Regions from separate parts of the Streptomyces sp. 3N207 genome, predicted to be linked through region 2. Evidence: riboswitches for the same ligand, from Rfam matches in the RefSeq annotation. Region 2 holds a riboswitch; the other holds the start of a gene.
What was found. A riboswitch is a leader RNA that binds a small molecule or an ion and turns the genes downstream of it on or off. The one in region 2 is predicted to bind S-adenosylmethionine.
Positions count from the first base shown of each region.

Region 1: it holds a riboswitch for S-adenosylmethionine, as region 2 does, so the genes downstream of both, ACTWP9_RS17525 (aminotransferase class V-fold PLP-dependent enzyme) here and thrC (threonine synthase) in region 2, are expected to answer to the same signal.

Region 1 covers NZ_JBQQBV010000010.1:109,101-114,586, forward strand. The annotation lists gene ACTWP9_RS17520 (NAD(P)-dependent oxidoreductase) at 1-343, shown strand, start outside; gene ACTWP9_RS17525 (aminotransferase class V-fold PLP-dependent enzyme) at 346-1,746, opposite strand; SAM riboswitch class IV at 1,936-2,054, opposite strand; gene ACTWP9_RS17530 (sirohydrochlorin chelatase) at 2,477-3,160, opposite strand; gene ACTWP9_RS17535 (uroporphyrinogen-III synthase) at 3,157-4,329, opposite strand; gene nirD (nitrite reductase small subunit NirD) at 4,370-4,756, opposite strand; gene nirB (nitrite reductase large subunit NirB) at 4,792-5,486, opposite strand, start outside.
Region 2 covers NZ_JBQQBV010000015.1:73,035-78,520, forward strand. The annotation lists gene ACTWP9_RS23135 (alpha,alpha-trehalose-phosphate synthase (UDP-forming)) at 1-1,000, opposite strand, end outside; gene ACTWP9_RS23140 (glucosyl-3-phosphoglycerate synthase) at 1,069-2,073, opposite strand; SAM riboswitch class I at 2,347-2,497, shown strand; gene thrC (threonine synthase) at 2,515-3,837, shown strand; gene ACTWP9_RS23150 (MoaD/ThiS family protein) at 3,981-4,256, shown strand; gene ACTWP9_RS23155 (cold-shock protein) at 4,773-4,976, shown strand; gene groL (chaperonin GroEL) at 5,449-5,486, shown strand, end outside.

The DNA.
Region 1 (5,486 bases), on a different contig from region 2:
CGGCGCGGGCAGCCTCACGGTGCCGGGCACCGAGGGCCGCGTCCGGGTCAGCGACGACCCGCGCTACGTCCCCGAGGAATGGCGCCCCATCGCCGAGGCGTGCAACGAGCAGTACGCGGTGGTCCTGCGGCACGCCCCGGCCCACCTGGACTGGGCGTACGTCAGCCCGCCCGCGCTGCTGGAGCCGGGACGGCGCACCGGCCGCTACCGGCTCGGCGCCGACGAACTGCTGCTGGACGACGCGGGCCGCTCCGCCCTCTCCATGGAGGACTTCGCCGTGGCCCTGCTCGACGAAGCGGAGCGGCCCAAGCACCACCGGGTGCGGTTCACGGTGGCCTACTGAGCTCAGCTCCCGGCGTGCCCGGGTGTCTCCGGGACGCAGCGGCCGTCCTCCGTACGGTAGGTCCAGCGCGCGCCGTCCCGCACCAACTCCCGTACGGCGGCGACGAACCGGTCCACGTGCTCGTCCGGCGTCCCGGCGCCGAAGCTGACGCGGATCGCGTTCAGCGACCGTTCCCCGGGCGCCGCCTCGGGCGCTCCGCACTCGCCGGGGGTGTCGCCCTCCTGCCCGAGGAGGGTACGCAGCAGCGGGTGGGCGCAGAAGAGGCCGTCGCGGACGCCGATCCCGTACTCGGCGGAGAGCGCCGCCGCGAAGTGCGAGCTGTTCCAGCCGTCGACGACGAAGGAGGCCACGCCGACCCGGTCGGCGTCCTCCCCGAAGAGGGAGAGCACCTTCACCTCGGGGACGTCGGCCAGGCCGGTACGGAGCCGGCCCAGCAGCTCCTCCTCGCGGGCGACGAGGCGGTCGAACCCGGCCTCGGTCAGCGCCCGGCAGGCGGACGCGACGGCGTACGCGCCGATCACGTTGGGCGAGCCCGCCTCGTGCCGGGCCTCGTTGTGCTGCCACTCCACCTCTACGGTGCCGTCCGCGCTGCGGGTCACGCGGCGGCTCGCGCCGCCACCCGCCAGATACGGCTCCGCAGCGCGCAGCCAGTCGGCGCGGCCGGCCAGGACGCCCGCGCCGAAGGGCGCGTACAGCTTGTGCCCGGAGAACGCCACCCAGTCCGCCTCCAGTTCCGTCAGGCTGACGGGGCGGTGCGGGGCGAGCTGCGCCGCGTCCAGTACCAGCCGCGCGCCGTGCCGGTGCGCCGCGCGGGCCAGCTCGCGCACCGGCCACACCTCGCCGGTGACGTTCGAGGCACCCGTCACGCAGACCAGCTTCGGCCCGGCGGGCGCCGCGTGCAGCGCCGACTCCAGTGTGGCGACGGCCTGTTCGGGCGAGCGGGGCGCGTCCAGATACGTCACGTCGTGCGCCCGCCACGGGAGGAGGGAGGCGTGGTGCTCGGTCTCGAACACGAACACCCTGGTGCCGTTGGGAAGTGCCGCCGCAAGGAGGTTGAGGGAGTCGGTTGTCGCCCGGGTGAAGACGACCTGGTCGCCCTCGCGGCAGCCGAGGAACTCGGCGACGGTCTGCCTGCTCTGCTCGAACAGTTCCGTCGACAACTGGGAGAGATAGCCGGCGCCGCGGTGCACGCTGCCGTAGTACGGCGCGTACGCCGCCACGTCGTCCCATACACGCTGTAGCGCGGGGGCGCTCGCCGCGTAGTCCAGCGCCGCGTACGGCGTTTCGCCGCCGGTGACGAGCGGCACCTGGACGTCGCGGCCCAACACGGGGAGGGGCTCGCCGCTGCGAGAGGGGGTGCCGGCGGGGGTACAAGAGGGGGCAAAGGTGGTGGCGGAAGACATGGCAGTACTCCGGGCAAGGTGAAGGAAGTGAGTTGCGCGGGAATCACGGCATGGTGATGCCGTGTGCTGTCGCCTGACGGCGGAACAGTGGGAGGGCCGGGGCGCGTTGAAAAGTGCCGCCCGCCGGCCCTAGCGCATTCGCTTGCTCACAGAAGGCTCCCTCGTAGACCAGGACCCCTGGCGGAGAGGGATCCGCGCTTGCCGTAGACCTTGCTGTCCTACGGCCTGGTCATCACCCGGGGCACCCCGCCACGGACGGAGGGTTGCCGGACAGCGGGCCGGGGCCTTTGTCGCTGTCGCTCGTGACCTGCGAGGGAGTATGCCATACGCTCCGCGGGCCCACCATTGGGGCGTCCGCCATGTGGACCGCCGTCGCTTGTGGGGGCACCCCCGTGAGGGCCGTCGCTTGTGGGGGCACGCCTCGTTTCGTTTTCGGCTGCCTGCCGGTGCTTGTGGGGGCACGCCCCCCTTGTTTTTCGGCTGCCGCCGACAGGTCGTGTCGGGGGGCTCCGCCCCCCAACGGCCCCCCGCCAGGTGGGCTTCGCCCCCCTAGAACCCCCCTTCCGCAAGACCTTGATCTATTGACGTGAGGGATCTCCGCCAGCAGTTGCTGCCTTTTGTCTGCACGTGGCGCCCATATCTGGGGTGGGTGAGAGCGCCCATGCTCCAACCTCAGACGGAGCTTGGGGGCGGAGCCCCCAACAAAGGGAGGGGGCCCAGGGTTGGGCCCTCAGCTCACGGCAGCGGCAAGCCGGGAGTGCACCCTCCCGGCGAGGGTGGCGGTCACGCGGGGGTGGGCTCCCAGGGGCGGGGCGACGACGTCGGCGCCGGCGGCGCGGAGCCGGTCGGCGAACAGGCCGGGCGCCAACAACCAGGTGGCGACGGCAACACGCGCGGCCCCAGAACTCCGCAGACGAGCCACTTCCTCCGCGACAGCGGGCTCCGCGGTGGCGGCCCAGGCAACGGGAACGGGCCCCCGCAGAAGGCGGCCGAGTCGCCGCGCCATGGCGTGGGCCTCGGCGCGGGCCCCCGCGTCGGAGGACCCGGCGGCGGCCAGCACGACGGCATCCCCCTCCCGTACGCCCGCCTCGGCGAGCCGGTCGACGAGCGCTGCCAGCAGCGCGGGATCGGCCCCCAGGGCGGGGGTCATGGTCACGTCCGCGGTACGCCCCGCGGCAGCGACCTGCGCAGGTATGTCGGCCCGCACGTGGTAGCCGGAGGCGAGGAAGGCGGGGACGAGGGTGACGGGGCCGGGCAGCCGGGCGAGGGCGTCCGCGACGGTCGGCCCCCGTACGTCCGCGTAAGCGACGGTGACCGGCTGCCCCAGCCGCGCTGCGACCCCGTCGGCCAGCTCCCGCACGGTGCGCGCACCGGCGAGGTGCCGGGTGCCGTGCGCGACGAGCAGCACCGTCATGCGTCGGACTCGCAGACCGATGAGACCGAGGCTGGGTCGAGGGCGATGCGATAGCCGCGCTTGGTGACGGTCTGCACGACGGCGGAGACCCCCAGTGAGGTCCGTAGCCGGGCGACGGCGGCTTCGACGGCGTGCTCGTCGGTGCCGCCGCCGGGCAGGTACGGCAGCAGGTCGGCGCAGGACATCACCTGGCCCGGGTGGCGGGCCAGGGCCCGCAGGATGGCCATGGGGCCGGGGCTGACGGGCCGCAGCTCGCCGTCGAGCAGCGCCGCGGTGCCGCGTACCTCCAGCATGTGCCCGGCGGCGGGCAGCATGGGCGCGGTGGCGGGCAGCCGTTCGCACAGCAGCCGGACGAGGGCGCCGACCCGGAACCGCTCCGGCCAGTAGGCGGGGATGTCCCGGGCCAGCAGCGGCGCGGCCGTGACGGGGCCGACGCAGGCGACCTGGGTGCGGCCGCGCAGCGCCTGGGTCAGTTCCTCGGTGAGGCCGCCTTCCTCGGCGCGGGCGTAGAGCCCGGCGGCGGCCAGGGCGCTGGTGAAGGTGAGGGCGTCCACGCCGCCGCCCAGTACGGCGTCGATGAGCCGGTCGAGAGGGCCGGGGTCGACCGGGCCCGTCCACCGGTAGACGGGCACCGGTACCACCTCGGAACCGGCGCCGCGCAGCGCGTCGATGAAGTCCCGCAGCGGTTCGCCGTGCAGCTGGACGGCGATCCGCAGCCCGTCCAGGTCGTCGCGGGCCAGCAGGCGTTCGAGAACCTCGGTGGAGGACTCCGAGGCCGGGGACCAGGCTTCCCGCAGGCCCGCGGCACGGAGCGCGCCGCACGCCTTGGGACCGCGGGCCAGCAGTTCGCCGACCGCGAGGGCACCGCGCAGGGCCTCGCCCTCGCCCCAGCCGTCCGCGGCCTCCATCCAGCCGCGGAAGCCGATGCCGGTGGTGGCGACGGTCACATCCGGCGGGCGGGCCACCAGCTCCTTGGTGGCGTCCCGCAGTTCGACGTCGTCCGCGAGCGGGACGATGCGCAGGGCGGGCGCGTGGACGACCTCGGCGCCGCGCCGCTCCAGCAGCGCGCCCAGCTCCTCGGCCCGGCGCGCTGCAGTGACCGCGACGGTGAACCCCGCCAGCGGGGGAACGGATCCCGTACGGCTCCGCGACGGGTCAGGTGCCGACACCGCGTCTCCTCTCAGTCCTTACGTGGGGGCTGCGTGCTGTTCATCGTCCCCCGACCAGCGTTTCCACCGTGTTTCGCGGGGCCGAGACCTCGATCACTCGGCCGGTCAGCCGCACTTCGTGGACGGGGAGCCGGACGGCCTCGTCGTCCAGGCAGCGGCCGGTCGACAGCTCGAAGGTCTCCTTGCCCAGCGGCCCGGTGACGACGGGGACACCGTTCCGGTCGCCGACGATGCCGTGGCAGATGACGGGTGCCCCGCTGAAGGGGTCCAGATTCCCGACGGCGTAGATCTCGCCGGTGTGCAGCCGGAAGAGGGCGACCGCGCTGCCGTCCGGCAGCAGTGCCGCGCGGCCCTGCTCGACGGGGAGGACGTCCAGCGGGCAGACGGCGGCCCAGTCGGTCGTGGGGCTGGTGGTCATGGCGGTCATGGCAGTCACCTTTCGGCTCGCAGGGACGGATGTCTTCATCGGGCGCTCGCGCCCTCGGCGGCGGGCATCTTCGGCATGCCGAGGGCCACCGGGCCGGGCACCGGGACCGGCTGCTCCCGCTCGACGGCGAAGGAGATCGCCGGGTCGGGGGTCTCGGGGGCGTTGACGAAGGAGGTGAAGCGGGCCAGCTTCTCGGGGTCCTCCAGGACGCCGCGCCACTCGTCGTGGTAGTCGGCGACGTGCCGTTCCATGGCGGCGTCGAGTTCGTCGCAGATGCCGAGCGAGTCGTCCATGATCACGGCCCGCAGGTGGTCGAGGCCGCCTTCGAGGGCTTCGAGCCAGGCGGCGGTGCGCTGGAGGCGGTCGGCGGTGCGGATGTAGAACATCAGGAAGCGGTCGATGGTGCGGACGAGGGTGTCATGGTCCAGGTCGGCCGCGAGGAGTTCGGCATGGCGGGGGGTGAAGCCGCCGTTGCCGCCGACGTAGAGGTTCCAGCCCTGCTCGGTGGCGATGATGCCGAAGTCCTTGCTGCGGGCCTCCGCACACTCGCGGGCGCAGCCGGAGACGCCCGCCTTGAGCTTGTGCGGGGCGCGCAGCCCCCGGTAGCGCAGCTCCAGTTCGATGGCGAGGCCGACCGAGTCCTGGACGCCGTAGCGGCACCAGGTGGAGCCCACGCAGGACTTCACCGTACGGACGGCCTTGCCGTAGGCGTGCCCGGACTCGAAGCCGG
Region 2 (5,486 bases):
ACGCGTACAGGCCGCGGACGATGTTCTTGGACAGCTCGGTCCTGTCCACCCGGACGATGGTCCGGCGGGGGCTTCCGTCCGGGCCCGTCCCCACCTGTTCGCGCAGCTGTGCCATCCGCTCGGTGACGTCCTCCCGGTGCGCCCGCTCGCGCAGGAAGTCGCCGTCCGCGCCGAGCGGGTGCACCCCGATCCGCGTCGTACGGCCCTCGTAGGTCACCGAGAGTGCGCCGCCCTCTTCCCCGGCTTCCGGACCGGTGGTTTCCCCGGTGACCGTCGCGCCCAGCACCCGTTCGCAGCACTCGGTGAACAGCCGGGCCCAGCGTGCGGTCAGGAACGCGGTGCGGTCGGCGCCGAGCATGCCGCGCAGCACCTGCGTGGCGACCTCGTCCGGGAGCAGCCGGAAGTAGTCGGCGGGCGCCCAGGGGGTGTGCGAAAAGTGGCCGATCCGCAGATCGGGGCGGCGTTGGCGGAGCAGGCCGGGGACGAGGGTGAGGTGGTAGTCCTGCACCAGCACCGTGGCGCCCTGCCCGGCCTCCTGCGCCAGCGCCTCGGCGAAGGCGGCGTTGTACGCCTCGTACTCCGCCCACTGGCGGCTGAAGTCCTGGTCGAAGACCGGCTCCAGCGGCGTCTGGTACAGCATGTGGTGGGTGAACCACAGCACGGAGTTGGCGATGCCGTGGTAGGCCGCCTCGAAGGTGCCGGGCGGGATGTCGAGCATCCGTACGGACTGCCCGCCGGTGTCCCCGCCGTCCAGGTGACCCCCTGAGCGCCGGACCGCCTCGCGGTCGCCCACGCCGAGCGCCGCGCACACCCACACCGCGTCGGTCTCGGGGCCGATGGCCGACAGTCCGGAGACCAGCCCGCCGCCGCCGCGCCTGGCGGTGAGCGTGCCGTCGTCGCCCAGCGTGTAGGACACCGGTCCGCGGTTGGATGCGACGAGCACCTGCGCTGCCGCCTCCGGTCCCCGTGCTCCCTGCGATGTTGTTGCTCCAGCGACCATGCGGCGAGCCTAGCCGTCGCCGAAACCGCTCAAACGTGCCCGTACCGCAGCAGCGTCCGGCGAGGCCCTCACGCCGCCACCCGCTGCCCGTACTCGGGCACCGTGCACATCGGAGGGCGCTCCTCCGCGTCCACCAGGTGGCCGCGGGGGACGAAGCAGCCCGCCTCGTCCCGTTCGAACTGGGTCAGCGCCGTCCCGCCCGACCGTCCCTCGAACACGCTCCGCGCACCGTGCGCCACCGCCGGGCCGCCCCGGCCGATGCGGCGCTCGGCTGCCGCGTAGATGGCGGTGGCCATCCGGCCGAGCGCCTGCCCGTCCTGGTTGCGGTGCAGCCGTACGCCCACATCGACCTGGGCCAGCGCATCCAGCCCCACCAGCTCCAGCGCGTCGACCAGCAGCGCCAGCTCCACCCCGTAGCCGACCGGGAAGGGCAGCCGCTCCAGCAGCGAGCGGCGCGCCGCGTACTCGCCGCCCAGCGGCTGGACGAGCCCGGCCAGCCGCGGCCAGTGCAGATTGAGCAGGGGGCGCGCCACGAGCTCGGTCACCCGCCCGCCGCCGGCCGGGCTGCCGGGCAGCGGGCGGTCGTACATCGCCTTGACCAGCTGTACGTCCGGCTCCGTCAGCAGCGGTCCGACGATGCCGGTGACGAAGTCGGGCGAGAACTCGCGCAGGTCCGCGTCGACGAAGCAGATGATGTCGCCGCTGGTCGCCAGCAGGGAGCGCCACAGCACCTCACCCTTTCCGGGGCGGGTCGGCAGCCTGGGCAGCACCTCGTCCCGGTGGATCACCTTGGCCCCGGCGGCTGCCGCGACCTCGGCGGTGCGGTCGGTGGAGCCGGAGTTCATCACGATCAGCTCGTCCACCAGCGGTGTCCCGGAATCGAGGTGGGGCGAGGCCAGCTCGCGGCGGATCACCGAGACGATGTCGCCGACCGTGGCCTCCTCGTTGAGCGCGGGCAGCACCACGCTGACTGTGGTGCCGGTGCGGCGCTTGGCCGCCAGCAGCGCCTCCAGCGGCCGGTCGGCGACGCGCCAGGAGCGGCGCCGCAGCCATTGGCCCACTTCGTCGAGCACGTGCGCGCCTTCCTGTAGTCGGGTCCCGCTGGTCGGGCTGAGATGCGACGGGTGGTGCGGTGTCCCGGCCCAGGCCGAGGGCCCGGACCGGAGCCCCAGGCCATGGCCCCAGGGCGCGGAGGCGAGCGGCGGGTGATCCATCTCGCGGTTCGGACGTCCCTCTCAAGCGTGACCGCCGTCAGTTACAGTCTTGAACAACGCAGGTGACCTCCGCATCTCGGGGTCGCCGCGACAAATGCCCGAGCGGCCCCTGGCCGCCCGGCGCCATAGTGCAGCTCATCCAGAGGGGCAGAGGGAACGGCCCGTTGAAGCCCCGGCAACCATCCCGCGATCCGCGTGTACGCGGACCCTCCAGGCGAGACCGCCTCGTGGGGACGGTGCCAATTCCGGCCCGTGACGAGATACGCCACGGGGAAGATGAGGAGAAAGGGCCTCGCCTCCATGGCTGTGCAGACAGTTGCAGCGAACAGCACCACTTCCACCGACGCCGCTGACGCGTCCGGCGCCCCCTCGCACGATCTCGGCGCCGCTGTGGCCCTCTCCTGTCGCGAGTGCGGCACCCGCACCGAGCTGGGGCCCAGCTTCGTGTGCCTGGAGTGTTTCGGCCCGCTGGAAGTCGCCTACGAGCTGCCCACCGGTGACCCGGAGGCCCTGCGCAGCCGGATCGAGGCCGGCCCCGCCTCGATGTGGCGTTACGCACCGCTGCTGCCGGTACCGGCCGACGTCGCCGAGAAGCCGAACCTGAACCCCGGCTTCACCCAGTTGGTGAAGGCCGACCGGCTGGCCGCCGAGCTGGGAGTGACCGGCGGTCTGTACGTCAAGGACGACTCCGGCAACCCCACCCACTCCTTCAAGGACCGTCCGGTCGCCATCGCCCTGGAGGCAGCGCGCGCCTTCGGGTTCACCACCCTCTCCTGCTCCTCGACCGGCAACCTGGCCGGTGCGGTGGGCGCCGCAGCCTCCCGGGCCGGGCTGCGCTCGTGCGTGTTCATCCCGGACGGGCTGGAGCAGTCCAAGGTGGTGATGGCCGCGATCTACGGCGGCGACCTCGTCGCGATCGACGGCACCTACGACGATGTGAACCGCTTCTGCTCCGAGCTCATCGGCGATCCGCTGGGCGAGGGCTGGGGCTTCACCAACGTCAACCTGCGGCCGTTCTACGCCGAGGGTTCGAAGTCGCTGGCGTACGAGATCTGTGAGCAGCTCGGCTGGCGGCTGCCCGACCAGCTCGTCATCCCCGTCGCCTCCGGCTGCCAGTTGGTGAAGATCGACAAGGGGCTGCGGGAGCTGATCCAGCTCGGGCTCGTCGAGGACAAGCCGTTCCGGATCTTCGCCGCGCAGGCGGAGGGGTGCTCGCCGGTCTCCCGCGCGTACAAGGAGGGCACCACCGCCGTCCGCCCGGTCAAGCAGCCCGACACCATCGCCAAGTCCCTCGCCATCGGCGACCCGGCGGACGGTCCGTACGTCATCGACATCTGCCGGCGCACCGGCGGGGCCGTCGAGGACGTGAACGATGCGGAGATCGTGGACGCGATGAAGCTGCTCGCGCGGACCGAGGGCGTGTTCGCGGAGACGGCCGGGGGTGTCACGCTGGGCGTGACCCGCAAGCTGATCGAGTCCGGCGCCATCGACCCGAGCCTCACGACCGTCGTGCTGAACACGGGTGACGGCCTCAAGACCCTCGACGCCGTGGCCCCCACGGCGCGGCCCACCGCCGTGATCCGCCCCAACCTGGCCGCCTTCCGCGAGTCCGGCCTGGCCTGACCGAGGCGGCCCCGGGTGCCCTGGGCGCCCCAGGTTGCCGAAGGCGCCTCAGACGGCTGAAATCGGCCCCCCGGTGTTTAGCGGGTGGGAATGCCGGAGCGGGCCCCCTGGGGTGCTTTCCCTCTTACGTTAGGAAGATCGACATGAGCGTCAACGTCCGGATCCCGACCATCCTCCGTACCTACACGGGCGGTCAGGCCGAGGTCACCGCCGAGGGCGGCACCCTCGCCGAGGTGCTGGCGGACCTGGAGAAGAACCACACCGGCATCAGCGCCCGCATCCTGGACGACGCGGGCAAGCTCCGCCGCTTCGTCAACGTCTACGTCAACGACGACGACGTCCGCTTCGAGCAGGGCCTGGAGACCCCCACCCCGGACGGTGCGGGCATCTCCATCATCCCGGCGGTGGCCGGCGGCTGATCCGTCCGGCCGCGCGGTCGGGGCCGCGGCCCCGTAGCCGCCCGCCACTGCCCCGCCGACCAGCGCTCGGGCTCCGTGATCGCCCCTTCCGAGGAAAAACGGAAGGGGCGATTCCATGTGAGATTCCATGTGACGAGAGGCGGCTCGGGAGACGGTAGAGTTACCGCAGTTCCCTCTCCCGGCGGTTGCCGGACGCGTATGAGAACGCGCCAGGGGCGGATCAACACCGCGACAACAACGGGACAAGTTGCTGTCGAAAACCGGACGGCAATTGTCGTGAAGGCCCCGAATGTCTGGCCCGACTTGCCCTGCTCCGACGGCAGTTGAGGCTTATTTCCGATCAGTCGTGCCCAGAATTCTCGTCCGATTGACCTGTTGCACAGGGCGTCCGTGCAGATACATTCAGCGGCGGTCGACGCGTTCCGGCGCACGCCCCCGCTTGATTGTGGGGGTGAGGTCTGACCCGGGTTCGCGAAGTGCGGGCTCGTGCAAGGGCCAGTAATAGGGGAGTTAGGAATGGCTCAGGGCACCGTCAAGTGGTTCAACGCGGAGAAGGGGTACGGCTTCATCGCGGTCGACGGTGGTGCGGACGTGTTCGTCCACTACAGCGCGATCCAGATGGACGGTTACCGCACCCTGGACGAAGGGCAGCGGGTCGAGTTCGAGATCTCGCAGGGTCAGAAGGGGCCGCAGGCGGACATGGTCCGCGTGACCGGCTGAGTGTCGCCGGACTGCGCAGAGCTTGGTAGACACAGCCTTGTAGACACAGCAGAGAAGAGAAGGGGCCGCACCCACGGTGCGGCCCCTTCTTGGTGCCTTCGGGCTTGCAGTGGAGGGGGCGCGGGGAACTGCGCGAGCGACCTGGGGGTACCTCCCTGCTCGAAGAGCTTGGGGGAACACCCGCACCCCGCAAGCATCAGACAGGGGCACCTCTCCCCGACAAAGAGAGGGGCATCCCCTCCCCGGAGCCTCCTCGGCGTAGCTTGCACTCTCCATGCCCGAGTGCTAATCATTGGGTTAGCACTCTGCGAGTGAGAGTGACAAAGAAGGACCGGGTCGGTGAGGCCGCAGGCCGGGTGGGGAAGGAACCGCCGGGTCGTAGGCCGTCCGTCGCGGGCGCCACGCGGTCCGGAGAAATCCAACCCTCCCCTTGCGCTCGACGCATGGGGGAATCCAGGGAGGACCAACCCACATGGCCAAGATCATCGCCTTTGACGAGGAGGCGCGGCG